Regions from separate parts of the Heyndrickxia sp. MSNUG genome, predicted to be linked through region 1. Evidence: a T-box and tRNA genes for the amino acid it is inferred to sense, from the RefSeq annotation. Region 1 holds a T-box; the other regions hold tRNA genes.
What was found. A T-box is a leader RNA that pairs with one kind of tRNA and senses whether it is charged. The one in region 1 lies ahead of tyrS (tyrosine--tRNA ligase), so its partner is inferred to be a tRNA-Tyr.
Positions count from the first base shown of each region.

Region 2: it encodes a tRNA-Tyr, which carries the amino acid that the T-box ahead of tyrS (tyrosine--tRNA ligase) is inferred to sense. The anticodon was not compared.
Region 3: it encodes a tRNA-Tyr, which carries the amino acid that the T-box ahead of tyrS (tyrosine--tRNA ligase) is inferred to sense. The anticodon was not compared.

Region 1 is NZ_CP150978.1:3,636,282-3,643,579, forward strand. It holds gene AABM38_RS18325 (diguanylate cyclase) at 68-1,963, opposite strand; gene rpsD (30S ribosomal protein S4) at 2,664-3,266, shown strand; gene tyrS (tyrosine--tRNA ligase) at 3,637-4,896, opposite strand; T-box leader at 4,977-5,194, opposite strand; gene AABM38_RS18340 (transglycosylase domain-containing protein) at 5,336-7,298, shown strand, end outside.
Region 2 is NZ_CP150978.1:174,669-181,966, reverse strand. It holds gene AABM38_RS01030 (zf-HC2 domain-containing protein) at 319-957, opposite strand; gene sigW (RNA polymerase sigma factor SigW) at 973-1,536, opposite strand; gene AABM38_RS01020 (aspartyl-phosphate phosphatase Spo0E family protein) at 1,917-2,087, shown strand; gene rocF (arginase) at 2,203-3,099, opposite strand; tRNA gene AABM38_RS01010 (tRNA-Ala) at 3,293-3,368, opposite strand; tRNA gene AABM38_RS01005 (tRNA-Gly) at 3,372-3,446, opposite strand; tRNA gene AABM38_RS01000 (tRNA-Lys) at 3,519-3,591, opposite strand; tRNA gene AABM38_RS00995 (tRNA-Gln) at 3,804-3,878, opposite strand; tRNA gene AABM38_RS00990 (tRNA-Tyr) at 3,934-4,018, opposite strand; tRNA gene AABM38_RS00985 (tRNA-Thr) at 4,116-4,191, opposite strand; tRNA gene AABM38_RS00980 (tRNA-Val) at 4,208-4,283, opposite strand; tRNA gene AABM38_RS00975 (tRNA-Glu) at 4,294-4,365, opposite strand; tRNA gene AABM38_RS00970 (tRNA-Thr) at 4,385-4,457, opposite strand; tRNA gene AABM38_RS00965 (tRNA-Asn) at 4,500-4,574, opposite strand; rRNA gene rrf (5S ribosomal RNA) at 4,652-4,767, opposite strand; rRNA gene AABM38_RS00955 (23S ribosomal RNA) at 4,887-7,298, opposite strand, start outside.
Region 3 is NZ_CP150978.1:1,123,219-1,130,516, reverse strand. It holds gene nfsA (oxygen-insensitive NADPH nitroreductase) at 1-513, opposite strand, end outside; gene trmL (tRNA (uridine(34)/cytosine(34)/5-carboxymethylaminomethyluridine(34)-2'-O)-methyltransferase TrmL) at 580-1,059, opposite strand; gene AABM38_RS05605 (amidase domain-containing protein) at 1,358-2,239, opposite strand; gene queG (tRNA epoxyqueuosine(34) reductase QueG) at 2,409-3,566, opposite strand; gene AABM38_RS05595 (B3/4 domain-containing protein) at 3,720-4,388, shown strand; tRNA gene AABM38_RS05590 (tRNA-Gly) at 4,599-4,672, opposite strand; tRNA gene AABM38_RS05585 (tRNA-Leu) at 4,725-4,809, opposite strand; tRNA gene AABM38_RS05580 (tRNA-Cys) at 4,852-4,926, opposite strand; tRNA gene AABM38_RS05575 (tRNA-Gly) at 4,935-5,009, opposite strand; tRNA gene AABM38_RS05570 (tRNA-Gln) at 5,015-5,089, opposite strand; tRNA gene AABM38_RS05565 (tRNA-His) at 5,130-5,205, opposite strand; tRNA gene AABM38_RS05560 (tRNA-Trp) at 5,217-5,290, opposite strand; tRNA gene AABM38_RS05555 (tRNA-Tyr) at 5,300-5,384, opposite strand; tRNA gene AABM38_RS05550 (tRNA-Phe) at 5,457-5,532, opposite strand; tRNA gene AABM38_RS05545 (tRNA-Asp) at 5,538-5,613, opposite strand; tRNA gene AABM38_RS05540 (tRNA-Met) at 5,617-5,690, opposite strand; tRNA gene AABM38_RS05535 (tRNA-Val) at 5,719-5,794, opposite strand; tRNA gene AABM38_RS05530 (tRNA-Glu) at 5,833-5,907, opposite strand; tRNA gene AABM38_RS05525 (tRNA-Ser) at 5,924-6,015, opposite strand; tRNA gene AABM38_RS05520 (tRNA-Asn) at 6,019-6,093, opposite strand; rRNA gene rrf (5S ribosomal RNA) at 6,169-6,284, opposite strand; rRNA gene AABM38_RS05510 (23S ribosomal RNA) at 6,403-7,298, opposite strand, start outside.

The DNA.
Region 1 (7,298 bases):
TTAACAGAATATGATATTTATCTAAATTATGAAAGTAATTTATCTTCCATAAAAAAAGAAAAAGCACTCACTCCCGAGTGCTCATAAAATCAAACTGATTTTCTTTTTGGACTACCACTTTGTTTTTCCCTGAGTCTTTTGCAAGATAGAGTGCCTGATCAGCTCTTTTAAACAGAGTTTTAGTCGTGTCTGACTGGCCCTTGATCCATGCAGAAACTCCACATGAAATCGTCACGTTTGGCTGAGTATGTTTTTCAACCTTATCGACAAGTCTGTTTGCGATCATGACTCCAATTTCAAGAGGCGCCCCCGGTAAATAAATGGCGAGCTCTTCTCCGCCCCATCTTGCTCCAATATCAGTTCCGCGTATATTTTTTGCAATCTGACGGGCAAGCTGGATGAGCACATCGTCCCCGACCTGATGGCCATATTTATCATTAACACTTTTAAAATTATCAATATCAATTAAGATGAAAGTCCCCTGGGAATCCTCAAGCAACGACAATTTCATTTTCTCATCCAAATATTTTCTTGAGTACAGCCTGGTCAAATGGTCAGTTACAACCATTTTTTCAAGTTCTTCTCGCAGGATGGAATTGGTAAATGCAAGTGTTGAATGATGGATCAGGGATTGCAGCAATTTAAAAGTTTCAAAGGCAAAGTGATAAGGCTTTTCATGCAGAACGATGGCAAATCCTTTCAAATCACCGCTTTGAATCATTGGTACGCCCATTATGGATCTAAAATGGATGGATGAAATCTCATCCTCTGAATCAAAATCTCCAATAAATAATGGCTCCATTTCCCTTTGAATCCGCCTGCCGACATCCGCGATATATTTGGAGGCATGTTTTGAAAAGAAAAAACCGGTACTTCCCTGAAGTACTGAGTAATCATCACTTTCTGAATCGATCATGATGAAGCCAACTTCTTGTGCTTTAAAGGATTTCATTATTTGCCCGCAAATAAATTTCATGGTATCAGTCAGGCGCAAGCTTGTATTAAGCTGATGGGAAGTCTCATTAATCAATTGCAAATCCGCTATCAGCTTTCTTGATTGCTCATAAAGTTTGGCATTCTCAAGGGCGCTTCCAGCAGTATTGGCCAATAACTTAATGAATTCAACCTCATTTTGAGGAAAAACCAGTGAGTCAGGGGAAATCACCTGCAGTACCCCGTACACACCCTGCTTTCCTTTTAAAGGAGCATACATAATTGAATTCCGATCAGCGAGAGAATCCTCAAACTGGATTTGTCCGCTTACATAGGATTGCATTGCAGTCAGGTTCTCGCTATCATATTCTAAATCCTTTACCGGCAAGCCTTCATATCCTTTATGGTCATGTGATAGAAGCAGGTAATAGATGAAAGTAGGGTATACTTCCTTCAATGTAGAAATGATTTCTCCTAAAACGGCGTCCATATCCATCGTTGAATGGAATTTTTCAGTGACACGGAACAATTGCTTATAGCGTTTTTCCTCGGCCATCGCATCTGCAAGGCTGCTGATTTTCTGAACGAAGGAGCCACATTCGCTTGTTACCTTCTCAAAAAAATTGTCCGATGCACTGCTTTGCAAACTCCCATTCAATTGTAAAGCAATCATACCTTCTAATTTTCCCGCTTGATCCATTAGCATCACCAAGTCATATTTTTCAAAGCCAGGAAAAGATGGTTTCATAATGAAAGATCGCTGGCCAGCAGCGTGCTGAACCGCAGCAATGTCAGGACTGATAATTGCCTCTTTTCCTCCTTTTTTTGTCGACGCTTCTAAAATCAAGTCCTGCTTCCATTCTTCAAAACGATAAAAATCAACTTCATCTGCATTCATAAACGGTTTCAGGATCGCAAGCATTTGTGAAAGAAGTTCTGTAAAGGAAAATGAATCTCTGCTGCCGCAGATTAATTCAAAAAAACTGATTTTTAACTTCAACAATAATTCACGTTCTAAAGTTTCTTCCATATGTATCACCTGTTTTTCAATCGCATCAGACAGCGATTTGGATGTGACTCTTATTTTATTAAAAAAGATTGATATCTCGGATCTGGTCCTTTTAGACCAGTCATTCATTTAATTTCATCCCATGGCAAATTCTACTAATTAAAGTAATTATCCAAATTTTAGAAATATAAAACAATTACTATTAATTATATCATATGCATAGTAAAATAGTATGATTTAAAAGGATATTCTTTCAGTTTCATTTCATCTTTTATATAAACTCTTTTCGAATATTTTTTTCAATATCTCTGTTAACCTTTATTGTTGATTTCCAGCCAAGTCGCTTGCTTTCCGAGGAGGACGTTAGCAGAGTCTCCCCGTCATTGAAGCTCGTGCGGAGTCAAAGAAACACTGGAAGCTGTCAAACATAAAAGAATAACAATTTAGCTGCATAAAAGGTCTTATACTATTACGAGAAAACAGCTAAATAAAAATATTACCTTGACTTTCATCATGTTAAAATTATATAATACTCCTTGTGTAAAATATCGCAGCCTATGTGATCAACATTATGTATGTATTTTGTTCCTCAAACTCTTTTGATGGTGTATCTCGTAACCCGCTGCTGCTAGGGCGAAGGTACATGAAAACAAAATACCCATAACTGACCAATCACAATCTGTTTTTATTTTACAAAATAAAAACTAAGGAGGAGTCATTCATGGCTCGTTATACCGGCCCAAGCTGGAAACTATCCCGCCGTCTTGGAATTTCACTAAGCGGTACAGGTAAAGAATTAGAAAAACGCCCTTACGCACCAGGTCCTCATGGTCCTAACCAGCGTAAAAAATTATCCGAATACGGATTACAATTACAAGAGAAGCAAAAGCTTCGTCACATGTATGGAGTAACTGAGCGCCAGTTCCGCAATTTGTTTGACAAAGCAAGCAAAATGCCTGGTAAGCACGGTGAAAACTTCATGATTCTTCTTGAGGCACGTTTAGACAACGTTGTTTACCGCCTTGGATTAGCTCGCACTCGTCGTGGAGCTCGCCAGCTTGTAAACCACGGTCACATCATGGTTGATGGTGCACGCGTAGATATCCCATCTTACCGCGTAGCTCCAGGACAAACAATCACACTTCGTGAAAAGTCACGCAACCTAGATGTTGTTAAAGAAGCAATCGAAGTTAACAACTTCGTACCTGACTTCTTGACTTTTGATGCAGACAAGCTAGAAGGAACTTTCACTCGTATGCCTGAGCGTTCTGAACTTCCAGCTGAAATCAACGAAGCTCTTATCGTTGAATTCTACTCTCGTTAATAGATTGTTCTTAAAACCCCTGACCATTTTGGTCGGGGGTTTTGTTTTTACTTTTGTTCTTGTTATTCCAAGGGTTCCGGTTACATTTTTCGAGTAATTTTACACAAGTTGCGGGATTTCGACAAAAACTCGCGGAATAATGGCGGATACTCGCGGAATGACTATGGAATTTTGCGGGATTTCGACAAGAAGTTGCGGAATCCAAAGAAGAATTAAAGAATTACACCTTTAGCTTTGACTGCAATTCAAAAAACAACCTTATATCCTGAAATAAATACTGTACAAAGCATCATTCCACAACAAAAAACAGCCTCCCTGAAACCAAGGAAGACTGTTTTTTCATTAGGCACTTGCTAACAACGCATCTGCCTTAGTATTTAATCATGAAGTATTTCTTTTTGCCTCGGCGAATGATCGTGAATTGTCCCTCGATCTTGTCTGCTTCACCAAGGACATACGCAGTGTCTGTGACACGATCTCCATTAAGTGAAACAGCACCGTTGCTGACATCTTCACGAGCCTGGCGTTTAGATGGTGAAATTTTGGCTGCAACCAGCAAGTCAACCAGCCCTAATTCATCTTCCCCTTCTACTGTGAAGGAAGGAACGTCTTTGAAACCTTGTTTGATTTCTTCTGCAGTTAGATTTTTCACATCGCCACTGAATAGTGCTGCTGAAATCTTGATGGCCTGCTGAAGTGATTCTTCTCCATGTATGAAGCGAGTCATTTCCTCGGCAAGTGTTTTTTGGGCTTGGCGAAGATGCGGCTCGTCTTGAACTGATTTTTCCAATACTTCGATTTCTTCCTTTCCAAGGAAAGTGAAGTATTTCAGGTATTTGATTACATCAGCATCAGCTGTGTTGATCCAGAACTGGTAGAACTCGTATGGGGAGGTTTTTTCAGGATCGAGCCAAACTGTTCCGCTTTCAGATTTACCAAACTTCGTTCCGTCTGCTTTCGTAACAAGCGGAATCGTCAACCCGTACGCCTTCGAACCTTCAGAAGACATCTTACGGATCAGTTCAAGGCCAGTTGTGATATTGCCCCACTGATCGCTTCCGCCAATCTGTAATTTGCAGTTATGGTTTTCGTATAAGTGGAAGAAATCCATTGCCTGAAGGATGGTGTATGTGAATTCAGTAAATGAAATTCCTGTTTCGAGCCTAGAGGCAATCGTATCCTTTGCAAGCATGTAGTTCACGCCGACATTCTTCCCGAAATCACGAAGGAATGTAACGATATCCATTGAGCCTGCCCAGTCATAATTATTGACCATCAGTGAGCCATTTTCACCTTCAACTTTAAAGATTTGCTCAAGCTGTTTCCTAAGACCCTCAACATTCAGCTGGACTTGTTCAAGCGTCTGTAATTTACGTTCTTCACTTTTGCCGCTTGGATCTCCAATCAATCCTGTCGCACCACCCACAAGTACAATTGGACGATGCCCTGCATTCTGGAAACGGCGCAGTGTCAAGAAAGGCAATAAATGCCCAATGTGCATGCTGTCCGCAGTTGGGTCAATACCACAGTATAATGAAATCTTCTCTTTAGAAAGTGTATCCTTTATTCCCTCTTCATCTGTCTGCTGGTACACGATGCCGCGCCACTCTAGATCTTTTAATAAATCCATTGTTTCTTCCTCCATTCAAAATTTAACCTGGGTCCGGCAGGCTGCTTTTTAGCCAAATAAAAAACGCCCCTGCAATAAATTGCAGGGACGCTATATATGCGTGGTACCACCCGGCTTGAAAACAAATTTGTCTTCCACTCATTAATGTAACGGTTAAACCGGCCGCAGCTACTAAGTCTCCAGTTCACAGGCGGCGCTCGGGGAGGTAATTCATCCTTCTGTTTGTACCGGCTCACAGCACCCGCCGGCTTTCTGGAACATGGACAGAAGCACTACTAATTCCCTTCAAAGCTTTTGCTATAAAGTTAATAATGCATTTTTACCACACAAACATATCCTCTGTCAAATTCGACATAAATTTTCAGAAAAATTGAGATTCGAGCCTTTTCGATTGCTTGTTTATGCTATAATGTATGTGATTTTAGGGGGAATGATACGAATGCAGGAAGAAAAACAGCCTTGGAAAGAGAAATTAAAATCCTTGGGTGCTTTTTTTACGAATAAAAAAACCGTAAAAGGAGCCCGGATTACCTATTCGGTTATCTGGAACATGGTGCTGTTATTGATCATCGTCATCGTGCTTGGTACTGGATTTGCGGGTGGTGTCGGTGCAGGATACTTTGCATCCCTTGTTAAAGATGAACAAATCAGGCCTTATGAGAATATGAAGAAAGACATATACAACTACGAAGAGACATCTGATTTATATTTTGATAACGATGTTTATCTAGGCAAGCTCCGTACTGATCTATACCGTGAGGAAGTTAAACTTGATGACGTCTCGGAGCATTTGGTGAATGCAATAGTGGCAACCGAGGATGAATATTTTTATGAGCATGATGGTGTTGTTCCAAAAGCAATCATGCGTGCTCTCTTCCAGGAAGTCACAAACTCGTCGACTTCGTCCGGAGGAAGTACACTGACCCAACAGCTCATTAAAAACCAAATCCTGACGAATGAAATTTCTTTCGAACGTAAAGCAAAAGAAATCCTTCTTGCGCTTCGCCTCGAAAAGTTCTTCGATAAGAAGGAAATTTTAGAAGCATATTTGAATGTCGCAACCTTCGGAAGGAATGCGAATGGCAGTAATATTGCAGGTGTACAGGCAGCTGCTAAAGGAATCTTCGGCAAAGACGCCAAAGATCTGACTTTGCCGCAGGCAGCTTTTATTGCCGGGCTTCCTCAGAGCCCTTTTGGATATACTCCGTTCAGCAGCAATCATGGAATTCTCAAGGATGAAGCCGGGCTTGAACCAGGGCTTACAAGATTAAAAACTGTCCTTACCAGAATGCATGGCGCTGGATTCATCTCAGACAAAGAGTTCAATGAAGCAATCAACTATGATATTACTAAAGACTTTGTAAAAGAAGTACCGAGTGATAATACGGTTGAAGAATACCCGTACCTCACTTTTGAAATCGAGTCTCGCGCTGTAGAAATTTTAGCAAAGATCCTTGCTGAACGTGATGGCTATGAAGCTGATGATTTAAAGCAAGATGAAGATTTAAGAGCGGAATATCATGCGCTGGCAGACCGCGACCTTCGCCAGAATGGCTATAAAATTTATTCAACCATCAACAAAGATATCTATAACAAAATGCAGGAAACGGCCAAAAACTATGCTTATTACGGCAGTGATAAACCTCAGGAAGTTCCGGATCCTGATGACCCAAATAAAACGATTACGATTACGGAACAGGTTGATGTCGGCGCTGTAATGATTGAAAACAAAACAGGGAAAATAATCAGCTTCGTTGGCGGACGTGATTTTGACAAACAGCAATCGAATCACGCGACCTATACCACAAGACAAAACGGTTCAACCATGAAGCCTTTGCTTGTCTACGCTCCAGCGATTGAATTGGGAGCACTGAGTCCTGGCAGCGTCCTTCCTGACGTTGAGGTATTTTTGAATGGTCCAGGAAAAGCGTGGCCGCACAACTATGACATGAAGTACAGTGGATTAACTTCGGCAAGATATGCATTGACAAAGTCTTATAACGTTCCTGCAGTCCTTGCCTATAAGAACATCCTAGGCCAAAAGCCTGCCAATTTTCTGGATAAAATGGGCTTTTCTAATTTAACAAAAGATGATTATTACAACCTTTCTACTGCCATTGGTTCTTTGCAAGGCGGAGTCACGGTAGAAGAAAATACAAATGCATTTGGTACATTCGCAAATGGCGGGAAATTTATTGATGCCTACCTGATTGACAAGATCGTTGATAAGCAAGGAAACATTATTTTTCAACATAAAGCAGAACCCGTTGATGTATTCAGTCCGCAAACAGCATACTTAACAATCGATATGATGCGGGACGTTATCAGAAGAGGAACAGCAACTGCTGTAAATGGCCGTCTTAAGTTTGATTCAGACTGGGCCGGCAAGACAGGAACCGGGC
Region 2 (7,298 bases), 1.4 Mb from region 1:
GTAAGAAAACGCCCTGCCTTAAAGAGAAAACAGCCTTTAGAAAAGCTCTTTTCAAAAACTTTTCGGCTTGCCTTAAAAAGCATGAATCTCGAAAACAGCTCAGGTTCATAAGCAAAAAATATAACGCGCTCCTCTGCTCATAATCATATATAACTTTTTTATTATAACATAAGAGAAGTTTAATTAATAATGAAGTAAATTCACAAGGATTGTCAGCATACATTCAAAGGAAAGCTACAAGTCTGAACCGAAAAATCCACGGTAATTAAAAATCATAATAACCAGCTGTATAGATCCATGATAAAAAAACAGCCAATCCTATTGGAATGACTGTTCTTTCTTTTCGGTTTCGAAAAGGTTCGCCGCGTTTTTGAATGTTTTTTTTATGTGGTACCAAATCCATTCAAAAACTTCATTAACCTCTGTTATTTCTCCTGTGACATTTCCCGCGGAAGCCATGTACTGTTCGCCGTTGATCACAGTCACATTCCCCTGAACCTCGCCCTCAATTTTCACCTTGCCGTTCCTGACAACCACATCGCCCTTTACCACTTCTCCTTCAGGAACAATGACCGTGTCATTTTCCACCACAAGATTAGGCTGCTTTGAAACTGAAAATTGGTGCTCCTCGTTCCATGTAGTCAATATGCTGCCTGTCATCAAGGCCAGGAAAAGCGAAGCCGCTGTCAACAACGGATGACTTCTGAACCAACGCTGGATTTCTGTCTTTTTCTTTTCCTTTGGCAAGCCAGCCATTACCTTTGAGGTAAAATCGCTTGGCGCCTGGATATGGGATGTGCTCTGCACGAGAGCAATGGATTTATTGAGTTCCCTGAAGTATTCCTGGCAATCGTTACAGCTCTGTAAATGTTCTCGCAGGATTTTCTCATGTTCTTCAGGAATTTCATCATCTAAATATTCATGCATATATTCAATCACATGTTCTGGACATTTCATTTCTTTCACCTCACATTATACGTGTCGCAATTGCTGTCTTAAGGCTTCTCTGCCGCGATGTATTCTTGTCTTTACCGTTCCAAGCGGGAGATCCAGAATCTCGCTGATCTCATTCAGGCTAAGCTCTTCAATATACTTTAATACGATAACCGACCTGTATTTATCGGGTAGTTTTGAAATTTCTTTTTGAATCGTGTCCTGCAATTCAATACTTTCCACCTCATCCTCTGGCAATGGCGTGTCAGATGGCACCTGTGAATACATATTCAAGCCTTCTGTTCCCGGAACTTCAGCATCAAGAAAGTAGTCTGGTTTCTTTTTCCGAATCCGGTCTATGCAAAGGTTGGTTGCAATTCTGTATAGCCATGTAGAAAATTTTAGGCTTTGATTGAAGCTATTAATATTGATATATGCACGAATAAAGGCTTCTTGTGCAATATCCTCTGCTTCATGACGATTCCCAAGCATACGGTAGCAAAGCTGAAATACCTTGTCCTTGTATATTTCAACAATCTCGCCATAGGCATTTTGGTCTCCCTTGATCACTTGCTTTATTCTTTGTTTTACGATGGTTTCCATTAATTTACCTCCGCGCTTCATGCGGCTAATCGATATACGAATCGATTCCGGAAAAGGTTTCGTTTTTTTTATATAAAAATATTTTCACCTTGAATTAGTTTACAATTAGACACATTCTTACGAAAAACGGCTGATTGATGCCCTTTTTTCTATGGACCCACGCAAGAAGGAAATGCGTTAGCATTTTTGGAAGAGTCTTCGTGCCTCCACTACAACCAATAGGGTGGTAAAATCAATATTCAGTTTTAACAGACCGGTTCTGGTAAAACTCTAAAAAAACCCAATAAGTTAATATTAACAAATTTTTACCATATTGGTTTAAAAACTTTAATTTAGGGTATAAATGAACTATATTCTAACGAAAGCGAGGAATTTTCGCAATGTGCGCAGAAACTTTGTTGAAGGATATTGAACAATGCCGTAAAGAAATGGTTGAACTAGCTGCTAAAACCTCGCTGTCAAACCAAAGAGTGGTAGATATCAGCACAAAGCTGGATCGATTACTAAATAAATATTATAACTTATTATCCAATAAGACAGTTATGTATTAACTATAAAGGAGCAGCAGCCGGATCTGGCTGCTGCTCCTATTTTTCCAATCATACAGATATTTATATTCAATAAAAGTGTTGGATATGAAACGAATATTTGTGGTGAAATAAATTCTTATAATAGTTTCTCTCCGAATAAAGAACCCATCAAAGCCACAGCAGCTATTGCTGTCTTGTTCTTTTCATCAAGAATCGGGTTGACCTCAACAAACTCTGCGGAGGTGATAATGCCTGCCTCTTCCAGCATCTCCATTGCTAAATGACTCTCCCGGTAGCTGATGCCCCCGAAAACCGGCGTTCCCACACCTGGTGCATCGGTAGGATCCAAACCGTCAAGATCCAAAGAAAGATGGACACCATCCGTTTTATCTTTCAAATAGTTGATGGTTTCTTCCATAACCTTCGCCATTCCAAGTCTATCAATTTCATGCATCGTGAACACCTTGATGCCGAGTTCCTTTATTAAATCTTTTTCACCTTCGTCAAGAGCACGGGCGCCGATGATGACGATATTTTCAGGTTTTATTTTAGGCGCAAATCCCCCTAATCGAGTCAAAGATTCATGTCCAAGTCCCAGGCTGGCCGCCAGAGGCATTCCATGGATATTCCCTGATGGTGATGTATCAGCAGTATTTAAATCCCCGTGCGCGTCATACCAAATGACACCCAAGTTCTTATAATGTTTAGAAACTCCAGCCAATGTTCCGATCGCAATGCTATGGTCCCCACCTAAAACGAGGGGAAAAGAACCAGATTCTATGATTTTATCAACTTCAGTCGCAAGCAGGTTATTTTTCTCTGCCACCAACTCAAGATTTCTCAAATTACTGTTTGGATCAATCTTAACCTCGGGCCTGCCAACAGCGATATCTCCTAAATCTTCAATCTCATCAAATAATTCTTTTAATCTTTCATTGATCCCAGCATAGCGGATGGCGCTTGGCCCCATGTCTACGCCCCTTCTCATCTGTCCTAAATCCATAGGCATACCGATAATTGAAAGCTTTCTCATACCAACCCCTACTTTCTCCCCTTTTACACCATTTTAACCGCTTTCAATCCAATGACTCAACTGGACAATTTCATGAATATATATACAGTTTAGAATTTAGCGAATAATAAAATCGAGAATGTTTAAAAGAGAGAATAAAAAAAGCCATAAACCCTAATGGATTTATGACTGAAATGGTATTTATGTAGTGTAATGGTGGAGCCTAGCGGGATCGAACCGCTGACCTCCTGCGTGCAAGGCAGGCGCTCTCCCAGCTGAGCTAAGGCCCCATATGGAGCGGAAGACGGGATTCGAACCCGCGACCCCAACCTTGGCAAGGTTGTATTCTACCACTGAACTACTTCCGCATATTTTTATTATATTCGATAAAACCCCTAAAAATAAAGGATTAAGTTTATTCTTAGGGGTCTTAACATGAGTGAGCCATGAAGGACTCGAACCTTCGACCCTCTGATTAAAAGTCAGATGCTCTACCGACTGAGCTAATGGCTCATGAAGTTTAAATTAATTCAAAGTTGGACTTACACAATCAGTTTCACTGTCGCATCTTAGATGCTCGAAAGTCCTTACGGTCTTTCTCGCAAGTTGTCGCAGAAGCAAAACCAGGAAGTGAGCACCTTGCTCTACCGACTGAGTGAATCGCTAATAAGCTTAATCTACCCTATTTATCGTCCGCTAAGCATGAAATGCTAAAAGAAAATAAATGGCTGGGCTAGCTGGATTCGAACCAACGCATGACGGAGTCAAAGTCCGTTGCCTTACCGCTTGGCTATAGCCCAATGGGAAAAATAAAAAGGACATCAGTTACTTGTCCAATTTTAATATGTATTAAAATGGTGGAGGGGGACGGATTCGAACCGCCGAACCCTGAGGGAGCGGATTTACAGTCCGCCGCGTTTAGCCACTTCGCTACCCCTCCATAAAACAAATAGCTTCTTTACTAAGCTACATGCTCAAAAGACCTTCGGTCTTTCTCGCATCTTTCCACTGAAGTTTATTCAGAGATGTTAGAAAGATGGTGCCGGCGAGAGGACTTGAACCCCCAACCTACTGATTACAAGTCAGTTGCTCTACCAATTGAGCTACACCGGCGTGGTTTGAAAAAATATGGTGGAGGATGACGGGATCGAACCGCCGACCCTCTGCTTGTAAGGCAGATGCTCTCCCAGCTGAGCTAATCCTCCGTTTAAAAAGTGACCCCTACGGGATTCGAACCCGTGTTACCGCCGTGAAAGGGCGGTGTCTTAACCGCTTGACCAAGGGGCCATATTATTAATATTTTCAGAGCTTCCAAGCGGGCTCGAACCGCTGACCTCTTCCTTACCATGGAAGTGCTCTACCTGCTGAGCTATGGAAGCATTTTGCTGCCAGCTCAAATGATCAATGTCATTTAGAGATAATGGCTCCGCAGGTAGGATTCGAACCTACGACCGCTCGGTTAACAGCCGAGTGCTCTACCACTGAGCTACTGCGGAATAATGGTATTTTTCATAACTCTATGCAGTTGATTCGAATGCCTCATCCAGGAATGTCCAGGATGAAAATGCATCTTGCCCGGCGGCGTCCTACTCTCACAGGGGGAAACCCCCAACTACCATCGGCGCTGAGAAGCTTAACTTCCGTGTTCGATATGGGAACGGGTGTGACCTTCTCGCCATCGCCACCAGACATTTTTTCAAAGACAATATTGATTATACCGTCTTTTATGCATTTTGCAAGAGAAATTTTTCATTCCCTCAAAACTAGATAATGTGTAAGAAGAATTTAGAAGCACGAGTAATCTATATTTGGTTAAGTCCTCGAACGATTAGTATCAGTCAGCTCCACACGTCACCGCGCTTCCACCTCTGACCTATCAACCTGATCATCTTTCAGGGTTCTTACTAGCTTGCGCTATGGGAAATCTCATCTTGAGGGGGGCTTCATGCTTAGATGCTTTCAGCACTTATCCCGTCCGCACATAGCTACCCAGCGATGCCTTTGGCAAGACAACTGGTACACCAGCGGTGCGTCCATCCCGGTCCTCTCGTACTAAGGACAGCTCCTCTCAAATTTCCTGCGCCCACGACGGATAGGGACCGAACTGTCTCACGACGTTCTGAACCCAGCTCGCGTACCGCTTTAATGGGCGAACAGCCCAACCCTTGGGACCGACTACAGCCCCAGGATGCGATGAGCCGACATCGAGGTGCCAAACCTCCCCGTCGATGTGGACTCTTGGGGGAGATAAGCCTGTTATCCCCGGGGTAGCTTTTATCCGTTGAGCGATGGCCCTTCCATGCGGAACCACCGGATCACTAAGCCCGACTTTCGTCCCTGCTCGACTTGTAGGTCTCGCAGTCAAGCTCCCTTGTGCCTTTACACTCTGCGAATGATTTCCAACCATTCTGAGGGAACCTTTGGGCGCCTCCGTTACTCTTTAGGAGGCGACCGCCCCAGTCAAACTGCCCACCTGACACTGTCTCCCGCCCCGATCGGGGGCGTGGGTTAGAATTTCAATACAGCCAGGGTAGTATCCCACCGACGCCTCCACCGAAGCTGGCGCTCCGGTTTCTCAGGCTCCTACCTATCCTGTACAAGCTGTACCAAAATTCAATATCAGGCTACAGTAAAGCTCCACGGGGTCTTTCCGTCCTGTCGCGGGTAACCTGCATCTTCACAGGTACTATAATTTCACCGAGTCTCTCGTTGAGACAGTGCCCAGATCGTTACGCCTTTCGTGCGGGTCGGAACTTACCCGACAAGGAATTTCGCTACCTTAGGACCGTTATAGTTACGGCCGCCGTTTACTGGGGCTTCGATTCAGAGCTTCGCTTGCGCTAACCCCTCCTCTTAACCTTCCAGCACCGGGCAGGCGTCAGCCCCTATACTTCGCCTTGCGGCTTCGCAGAGACCTGTGTTTTTGCTAAACAGTCGCCTGGGCCTATTCACTGCGGCTCATCTAGGCTATTCACCCAAATGAGCACCCCTTCTCCCGAAGTTACGGGGTCATTTTGCCGAGTTCCTTAACGAGAGTTCTCTCGCTCACCTTAGGATTCTCTCCTCGCCTACCTGTGTCGGTTTGCGGTACGGGCACCTTTTATCTCGCTAGAGGCTTTTCTTGGCAGTGTGAAATCAGGAACTTCGGTACTATATTTCCCTCGCTGTCACAGCTCAGCCTTCACGCAAGCGGGATTTGCCTCACTTGCAGCCTTACTGCTTAGACGCGCATATCCAACAGCGCGCTTACCCTATCCTACTGCGTCCCCCCATTGCTCAAACGATAAAGAGGTGGTACAGGAATATCAACCTGTTGTCCATCGCCTACGCCTTTCGGCCTCGGCTTAGGTCCCGACTAACCCTGAGAGGACGAGCCTTCCTCAGGAAACCTTAGGCATTCGGTGGATGGGATTCTCACCCATCTTTCGCTACTCATACCGGCATTCTCACTTCTAAGCGCTCCACCAGTCCTTACGGTCTAGCTTCAACGCCCTTAGAACGCTCTCCTACCACTGACATCAAAGATGTCAATCCACAGCTTCGGTGATACGTTTAGCCCCGGTACATTTTCGGCGCAGAGTCACTCGACCAGTGAGCTATTACGCACTCTTTAAATGGTGGCTGCTTCTAAGCCAACATCCTGGTTGTCTAAGCAACTCCACATCCTTTTCCACTTAACGTATACTTTGGGACCTTAGCTGGTGGTCTGGGCTGTTTCCCTTTTGACTACGGATCTTATCACTCGCAGTCTGACTCCCACGGATAAGTCTTTGGCATTCGGAGTTTGTCTGAATTCGGTAACCCGATGAGGGCCCCTAGTCCAAACAGTGCTCTACCTCCAAGACTCTTACAACGTGAGGCTAGCCCTAAAGCTATTTCGGAGAGAACCAGCTATCTCCAAGTTCGATTGGAATTTCTCCGCTACCCACACCTCATCCCCGCACTTTTCAACGTGCGTGGGTTCGGGCCTCCAGTTGGTGTTACCCAACCTTCACCCTGGACATGGGTAGATCACCTGGTTTCGGGTCTACGACCACATACTCATTCGCCCTATTCAGACTCGCTTTCGCTGCGGCTCCGTCTTCTCAACTTAACCTTGCATGGGATCGTAACTCGCCGGTTCATTCTACAAAAGGCACGCCATCACCCATTAACGGGCTCTGACTACTTGTAGGCACACGGTTTCAGGATCTATTTCACTCCCCTTCCGGGGTGCTTTT
Region 3 (7,298 bases), 2.3 Mb from region 1:
ATCTGTTTCTTGATCAGGATAGCCTACAGCGAGACCAAATAAAGGCACGACATACTCGGGAGTCTTCAATACTTTTTTAACTGCCTCGAGATCATTCCGAATCCCGCCAATATAGCAAATGCCAAGGCCCATTGATTCGGCTGCAATCGCAGCATTCTGTGCAGCAAGAGCGGTATCGATCAGTGCTACCATGAACTTTTCAGTGCTCTCAAGAGAATCCGAAAGATCAGCATTTTCAAGATCCCCAATCATCTTATGCCGGTAAAGGTCAGCACAAAAAACAAAGAAATGGCCATTTTCTGCTACATACGACTGATTGCCAGCGAGTTCTGCTAGCCGCTGCTTTTTTTGCTTATCTGATACACCAATAATTGAATATGCCTGAATAAAGCTTGAAGTGGAGGATGCTTGCGCACTTTTCACGATCATTTCGATTTGCTCCCGATCCAAAGGCTTGTCCTCAAATCGTCTGACCGAACGGTGCTGCAGAATAGTTTCAATTACATTGTTCATTGCCTTCAACTCCTTGTAGTTTTTTTATATGTAATGCCAAAAAGGAGACCCATTAATATGGTCTCCTTAATATTTCCGCAAATCTCGATAATCCTGCTGTCGCAACGCCTCATAAATCAAAATAGCCGCAGTGTTTGAAAGATTTAAAGAGCGGATGTTTTCATTCATTGGCAGCCTCAGGCATCTTTCCATATTCTCTTCAATTACTTCTTTTGGAAGGCCAGTTGTTTCACGGCCAAAAATAAAGAAGAAATCCTTTTCTGCCACACTATAATCAAAATCCGAGTGTGCCTTTTTTCCAAATTTCGTTACATAAAAAAATTCTCCGCCTTGATTCTTCTCATAAAAATCTTCAAGCGATTCGTGATAATGTATTTTAACGTGCTCCCAATAATCCAATCCCGCACGCTTCAGCATCTTGTCATCCGTCGAAAAACCCAACGGCTTAATTAAATGCAGTTCTGTATCCGTTCCCGCACATGTGCGAGCGATATTTCCTGTGTTCGCTGGAATCAGGGGCTGGTATAATACTACATGCAATGCCATGACTTTCACCTCTATCTAAAACTCTAACAGCTATTATACCACTACACTGCGGGGAGACAAAGAAAAGCGCAGTTTGGATAGATAGGGTAACTTTTGAGTTTACGGCTCTGTTAAACCCTATTGATTGTAGTGGAAGGCGCGTAGACTCCTGCGGGCGCAGCTGGACAGGTGAGACCCCGCAGGAGCGAAGCGACGAGGAGCTCAGCGCCAGCCCCGCGGAAAGCGAAGCGCCTGGAACGAAAATCAACAGCTTTGTTTAAAAGAACCTTAGGCATCATAAGTCCATATACCAAGGTTGTCACTGATCATCTGCTATTGTAAAGAATCTATATTTGATATTTGGAGTATAAGCTGTTGAATCCTCGTACGCCCAGTACCTCATCCTGCTATTATACGTATGGGCATTTACAAGCGGCATCCCGTTAGCATCATGCCCTGTGACAATCGTCGTATGGTCGAAGCGGCCATCACCCTGGAAATCATAACAGATTACATCTCCAAGCTTAAGCTGCTCAGCACTGCTCACCTCTCTCGCCCTCAATCCGAACTTTGAGGCAGGAAGATACCAGCGCATCGCATTGGCTACAGTCCAGCTGAAGCTCCAATTATTGTTTTGCATCCACCAGCCGTTGCTGCGGTTTGGATAACCCCTCATCGGAGCTCCACCAGTATGAAGGCATTGTGAAATATAATTTGTACAGTCGACCTCGAACTTTTTATACGCAGGATTAAAGTCATTCCACCATCTCTCGGCATATTGCACAGCTTTTAACCGGTCATATTGATATCCTGCCCTATTATGTGATGACTCCTCTGCAAAAACTGGCATGGCTGCGCCCTCATCTCCATCAGGTTCAGATTCCTTCAACTTCTCATCTTTAACCAGCACGCCTTTATAAAACTCGGCCTGCCTCTTCTCCACTTCCTCTTCCATATAAAAATGGCCCTTCTGCTTGATTAAGTATTGGAAATGGACATCGTATAATACCTTTGCAGTTTCCTTTCCCTCTAACTTTCTTTCAATACTGCCCTTTGCTTTCGCTTTTACTATTTCAGCAGATCTTCTTAAGCAGCTTTGCTTCTTTATCTCGATTGCCGGGCATTCATGCAAAAGATTCCGTGGCATTGAGACACATTGAAGGACACGCTGTTCAAGCAGCTCCTGCAGTTGTTCACGCATGTTCATCTCTCCCTTCATCTTTCATATTTATGAAGAGACTCAGGATTTCAAGCATATAAAAACTTATTTATAAAGATTGTCGCTTTGCTACAATCCTGCTTTAAAGACATTTACCTGCACATCAAGTAAAAAGAAAAGAGGATTGGATTTATTACAAACCCATTCCTCTTTAGATTGATATACTGTTTTCTGAGCCATCCTTAAAGAACTCCAGCCCTTTACCTATCTCGGCAAGAACATCAGCATCCTTTTCAGCTTCTAATGCTGCTGAGAGTGCAGTAAACGCTTCGTGTCCGCCAATTTTGCCCAGAGCCCATGCAGCCGTCCCCCTTAGGACAGGACGCTGGTCCTCCTTCAATACCATGATTAGATCCGGAATAGCAGTTTCATCCTTATAATGCGCCAATGCAATAATCGCATTTCGCTGGATTGGCTTCTTGCCTCTCCACGACCCTGATACATATCCGAACTTCTCCTTAAAGTCACGATTGCTGATTGTCAATAATGGCTTTAACAGCGGTTTGGCAATTTCCGGATCAGGCTCCATTTCTGTGTGGAAGTGAAAATCCTTACCCTTATTTTCCGGACACACAGTCTGACATGTATCACAGCCATATAAACGGTTGCCAAGTTTATCACGAAACCCATCTGCAAGGAAACCCTTCGTCTGTGTGACAAACGCAATGCACTTCTGAGCATCAAGCTGTCCCCCCTGGACAAGAGCACCAGTCGGACAAACCTCCACACATTTATTACAGCTGCCGCATCTATCCTCCATAGGCGAATCGGGTTCAAACGGAATATTAGTGATCATTTCACCAAGATACACATATGAACCGAATTCAGGGGTGATGATGGAACAGTTCTTTCCGCTCCAGCCAATTCCTGCACGCTCAGCGACAGCCCTGTCCACCAGTTCGCCTGTATCGACCATTGATTTGAATCTAGCACCTGAAACCTTCTTAGCAATATACTCTTCAAGTTTTTTCAGCCTATCTCTCAAAATAGAGTGGTAATCCGTTCCCCATGATGCCCTGCAGAAAATGCCTCTTCTCTGCCCCTTCTTGCTGACAACCGTTGTTCTCATCTTCGACGGGTAAGTCAGCGCAATCGAAATGATGGATTTGGGCTTTTCAAAGATCAGCGAGGGCTCCGTTCTCTTTTCAATATCTTTTTCTTCAAAGCCAGATTGATATTGAAGTTCCTGCTGTCTGTATAATCGTATTTTCATTTCCTCGAAAGTCGATGGTGCTGCAAAACCGATTTTATCTATACCAATTGTTTTGCTATATTCAATGATGTCTTGCTTAATTTCGTTAATGTCCATTGAAATGTACCTCCTTTCTTTGTAGATTTTATTTTTCAAACGGCCTATCTATATAAACACATCTTTTTAAAGAATTCATTATGAAGGTCCCGATTTTAAATGCACATCACTTTTATGATAAACTATTTTAAAGCAGTTTTGGAGGTGGAATCAATGGAAATTAAGGTATCCAGTACGATTTGTGATCTCATACCCGGGTTTTCGGTCGGGGTTATAGAATATAAAGATATTCAGGTAGGGGATTCTCCGCAAATGCTAAAAGGCAGGCTTCAGCTTTTCCAGGAATCCATTTACTTTGATCTCTTAGAAAAAAATGTGACGGAGCTGGATGGTATTAAGGAATGGCGAAGTATTTTCAAAAGCACAGGAAAAGATCCAAACCGCTATAGACATTCCGCTGAAGCCCTTTATCGCAGGATTGCCAAACAAAACTATCTTCAACCCGTACATAGCGCGATAGACTTAAACAACTTCTTCTCACTTGAATACCAGGTCCCTATTGGTGTTTATGACTGTGATAAGCTCAGCGGCAATGTCCAGATAAGAATAGGTATAGAAACAGAAGAATACGCAGGCCTAAATGGCAGAATAAACAATGTAAGTAATTTAATTGTTTCCGCAGATGATCAAGGACCATTTGGCAGCCCATTCGTTGACTCAGAAAGGACCGCGGTAACGCTGGTAACCACGAACGCTCTGCAAATCGTTTACTTAAGGCCATCAGAACCACAGGAAAGCAAAGAAAAAATGACAGAATCACTAATGAACATGTTCATCCAAATTCACGGGGGATCAGGTACGTATAAAATTGTGGGATGCTGAGGCATCCTTTTTTTTATCAAGTTTATTTACTCGAACTCCTTCGAAAGGAGACTACAGTCATTGAATCTTTTCTTAACGTTTTTATCCCCTCATAGGGAAATACGAGAAAGCACCCAATATATATTTTTTGTTACAATCCATTTCAGCGAACAGAAAAAAACGCAACACTTCGTTTTCTGAAAACGAAATGCTGCGTTAGTTACGTATGTATGGAGCGGGTGAAGGGAATCGAACCCTCATCATCAGCTTGGAAGGCTGAGGTTTTACCACTAAACTACACCCGCATACATATTAAATGAAATAAAGAAAACAGGAATCCCTGTTTAATAATAAAAGTGGTACCGGTGGTCGGGGTCGAACCGACACTCCAGAAGGAACACGATTTTGAGTCGTGCGCGTCTGCCAATTCCGCCACACCGGCATATTAAGATGACTTACTTTACAACTACCATTAGTAATCTAATGGAGGCGGCAACCGGATTTGAACCGGTGAATAAAGGTTTTGCAGACCTTTGCCTTACCACTTGGCTATGCCGCCATACTTATTGGAGCGGAAGACGGGATTCGAACCCGCGACCCCAACCTTGGCAAGGTTGTATTCTACCACTGAACTACTTCCGCAAAAATGGCTGGGCTAGCTGGATTCGAACCAACGCATGTCGCAGTCAAAGTGCGATGCCTTACCGCTTGGCTATAGCCCAATATATTGTATGCTCTTATTATTACATTTGTGAATTATAATGGGGCGACTGATGGGAATCGAACCCACGAATGCCTGAACCACAATCAGGTGCGTTAACCACTTCGCCACAATCGCCATTATAAAATTGGCAGGGGTAGTAGGAATCGAACCCACACCAAAGGTTTTGGAGACCTTCGTTCTACCTTTAAACTATACCCCTAAAGAAAAATGGTGGAGGGGGACGGATTCGAACCGCCGAACCCTGAGGGAGCGGATTTACAGTCCGCCGCGTTTAGCCACTTCGCTACCCCTCCATTATAACATGATTTTGATTTGTGAAAAACCCATTTAATCATGTTTCCTGTAAAAACAAGTGTTTTTATAAATGGTGGCTCAGGACGGAATCGAACCGCCGACACAAGGATTTTCAGTCCTTTGCTCTACCGACTGAGCTACTGAGCCACAAATGGCGGTCCCGACCGGGATCGAACCGGCGATCTCCTGCGTGACAGGCAGGCATGTTAACCGCTACACCACGGGACCAAATTGCGGGGGCAGGATTTGAACCTGCGACCTTCGGGTTATGAGCCCGACGAGCTACCGGGCTGCTCCACCCCGCGACGATAATAATTAACCATTAAATTGTTATGGTGGAGGATGACGGGATCGAACCGCCGACCCTCTGCTTGTAAGGCAGATGCTCTCCCAGCTGAGCTAATCCTCCATATTGAAAGTGCTGTTTTTGTAAGCTTAAATAATTCTTGGTGACCCCTACGGGATTCGAACCCGTGTTACCGCCGTGAAAGGGCGGTGTCTTAACCGCTTGACCAAGGGGCCAGATATAAAGTTTATATGGCGGAGAGCAAGGGATTCGAACCCTTGAGACAGCGGTAACCGTCTACACGATTTCCAATCGTGCTCCTTCGACCTCTCGGACAGCTCTCCAAATGGCTCCGCAGGTAGGATTCGAACCTACGACCGCTCGGTTAACAGCCGAGTGCTCTACCACTGAGCTACTGCGGAATAATAATTACTTCTGGGACTTGGATTCACGATCCTTATCTAAGAAAGCATAACTAGGATTCAAGAATGCATCCTGCCCGGCGGCGTCCTACTCTCACAGGGGGAAACCCCCAACTACCATCGGCGCTGAGAAGCTTAACTTCCGTGTTCGGTATGGGAACGGGTGTGACCTTCTCGCCATCGCCACCAGACATTTTTTCAAAGACAATATCTATTATACTGTCTTTTATGCATTTTGCAAGAGAAATTTTTCATTCCCTCAAAACTAGATAATGTATAAGAAGAATTAGAAGAACGAGTAATCTAAATTTGGTTAAGTCCTCGAACGATTAGTATCAGTCAGCTCCACACGTCACCGCGCTTCCACCTCTGACCTATCAACCTGATCATCTTTCAGGGTTCTTACTAGCTTGCGCTATGGGAAATCTCATCTTGAGGGGGGCTTCATGCTTAGATGCTTTCAGCACTTATCCCGTCCGCACATAGCTACCCAGCGATGCCTTTGGCAAGACAACTGGTACACCAGCGGTGCGTCCATCCCGGTCCTCTCGTACTAAGGACAGCTCCTCTCAAATTTCCTGCGCCCACGACGGATAGGGACCGAACTGTCTCACGACGTTCTGAACCCAGCTCGCGTACCGCTTTAATGGGCGAACAGCCCAACCCTTGGGACCGACTACAGCCCCAGGATGCGATGAGCCGACATCGAGGTGCCAAACCTCCCCGTCGATGTGGACTCTTGGGGGAGATAAGCCTGTTATCCCCGGGGTAGCTTTTATCCGTTGAGCGATGGCCCTTCCATGCGGAACCACCGGATCACTAAGCCCGACTTTCGTCCCTGCTCGACTTGTAGGTCTCGCAGTCAAGCTCCCTTGTGCCTTTACACTCTGCGAATGATTTCCAACCATTCTGAGGGAACCTTTGGGCGCCTCCGTTACTCTTTAGGAGGCGACCGCCCCAGTCAAACTGCCCACCTGACACTGTCTCCCGCCCCGATCGGGGGCGTGGGTTAGAATTTCAATACAGCCAGGGTAGTATCCCACCGACGCCTCCACCGAAGCTGGCGCTCCGGTTTCTCAGGCTCCTACCTATCCTGTACAAGCTGTACCAAAATTCAATATCAGGCTACAGTAAAGCTCCACGGGGTCTTTCCGTCCTGTCGCGGGTAACCTGCATCTTCACAGGTACTATAATTTCACCGAGTC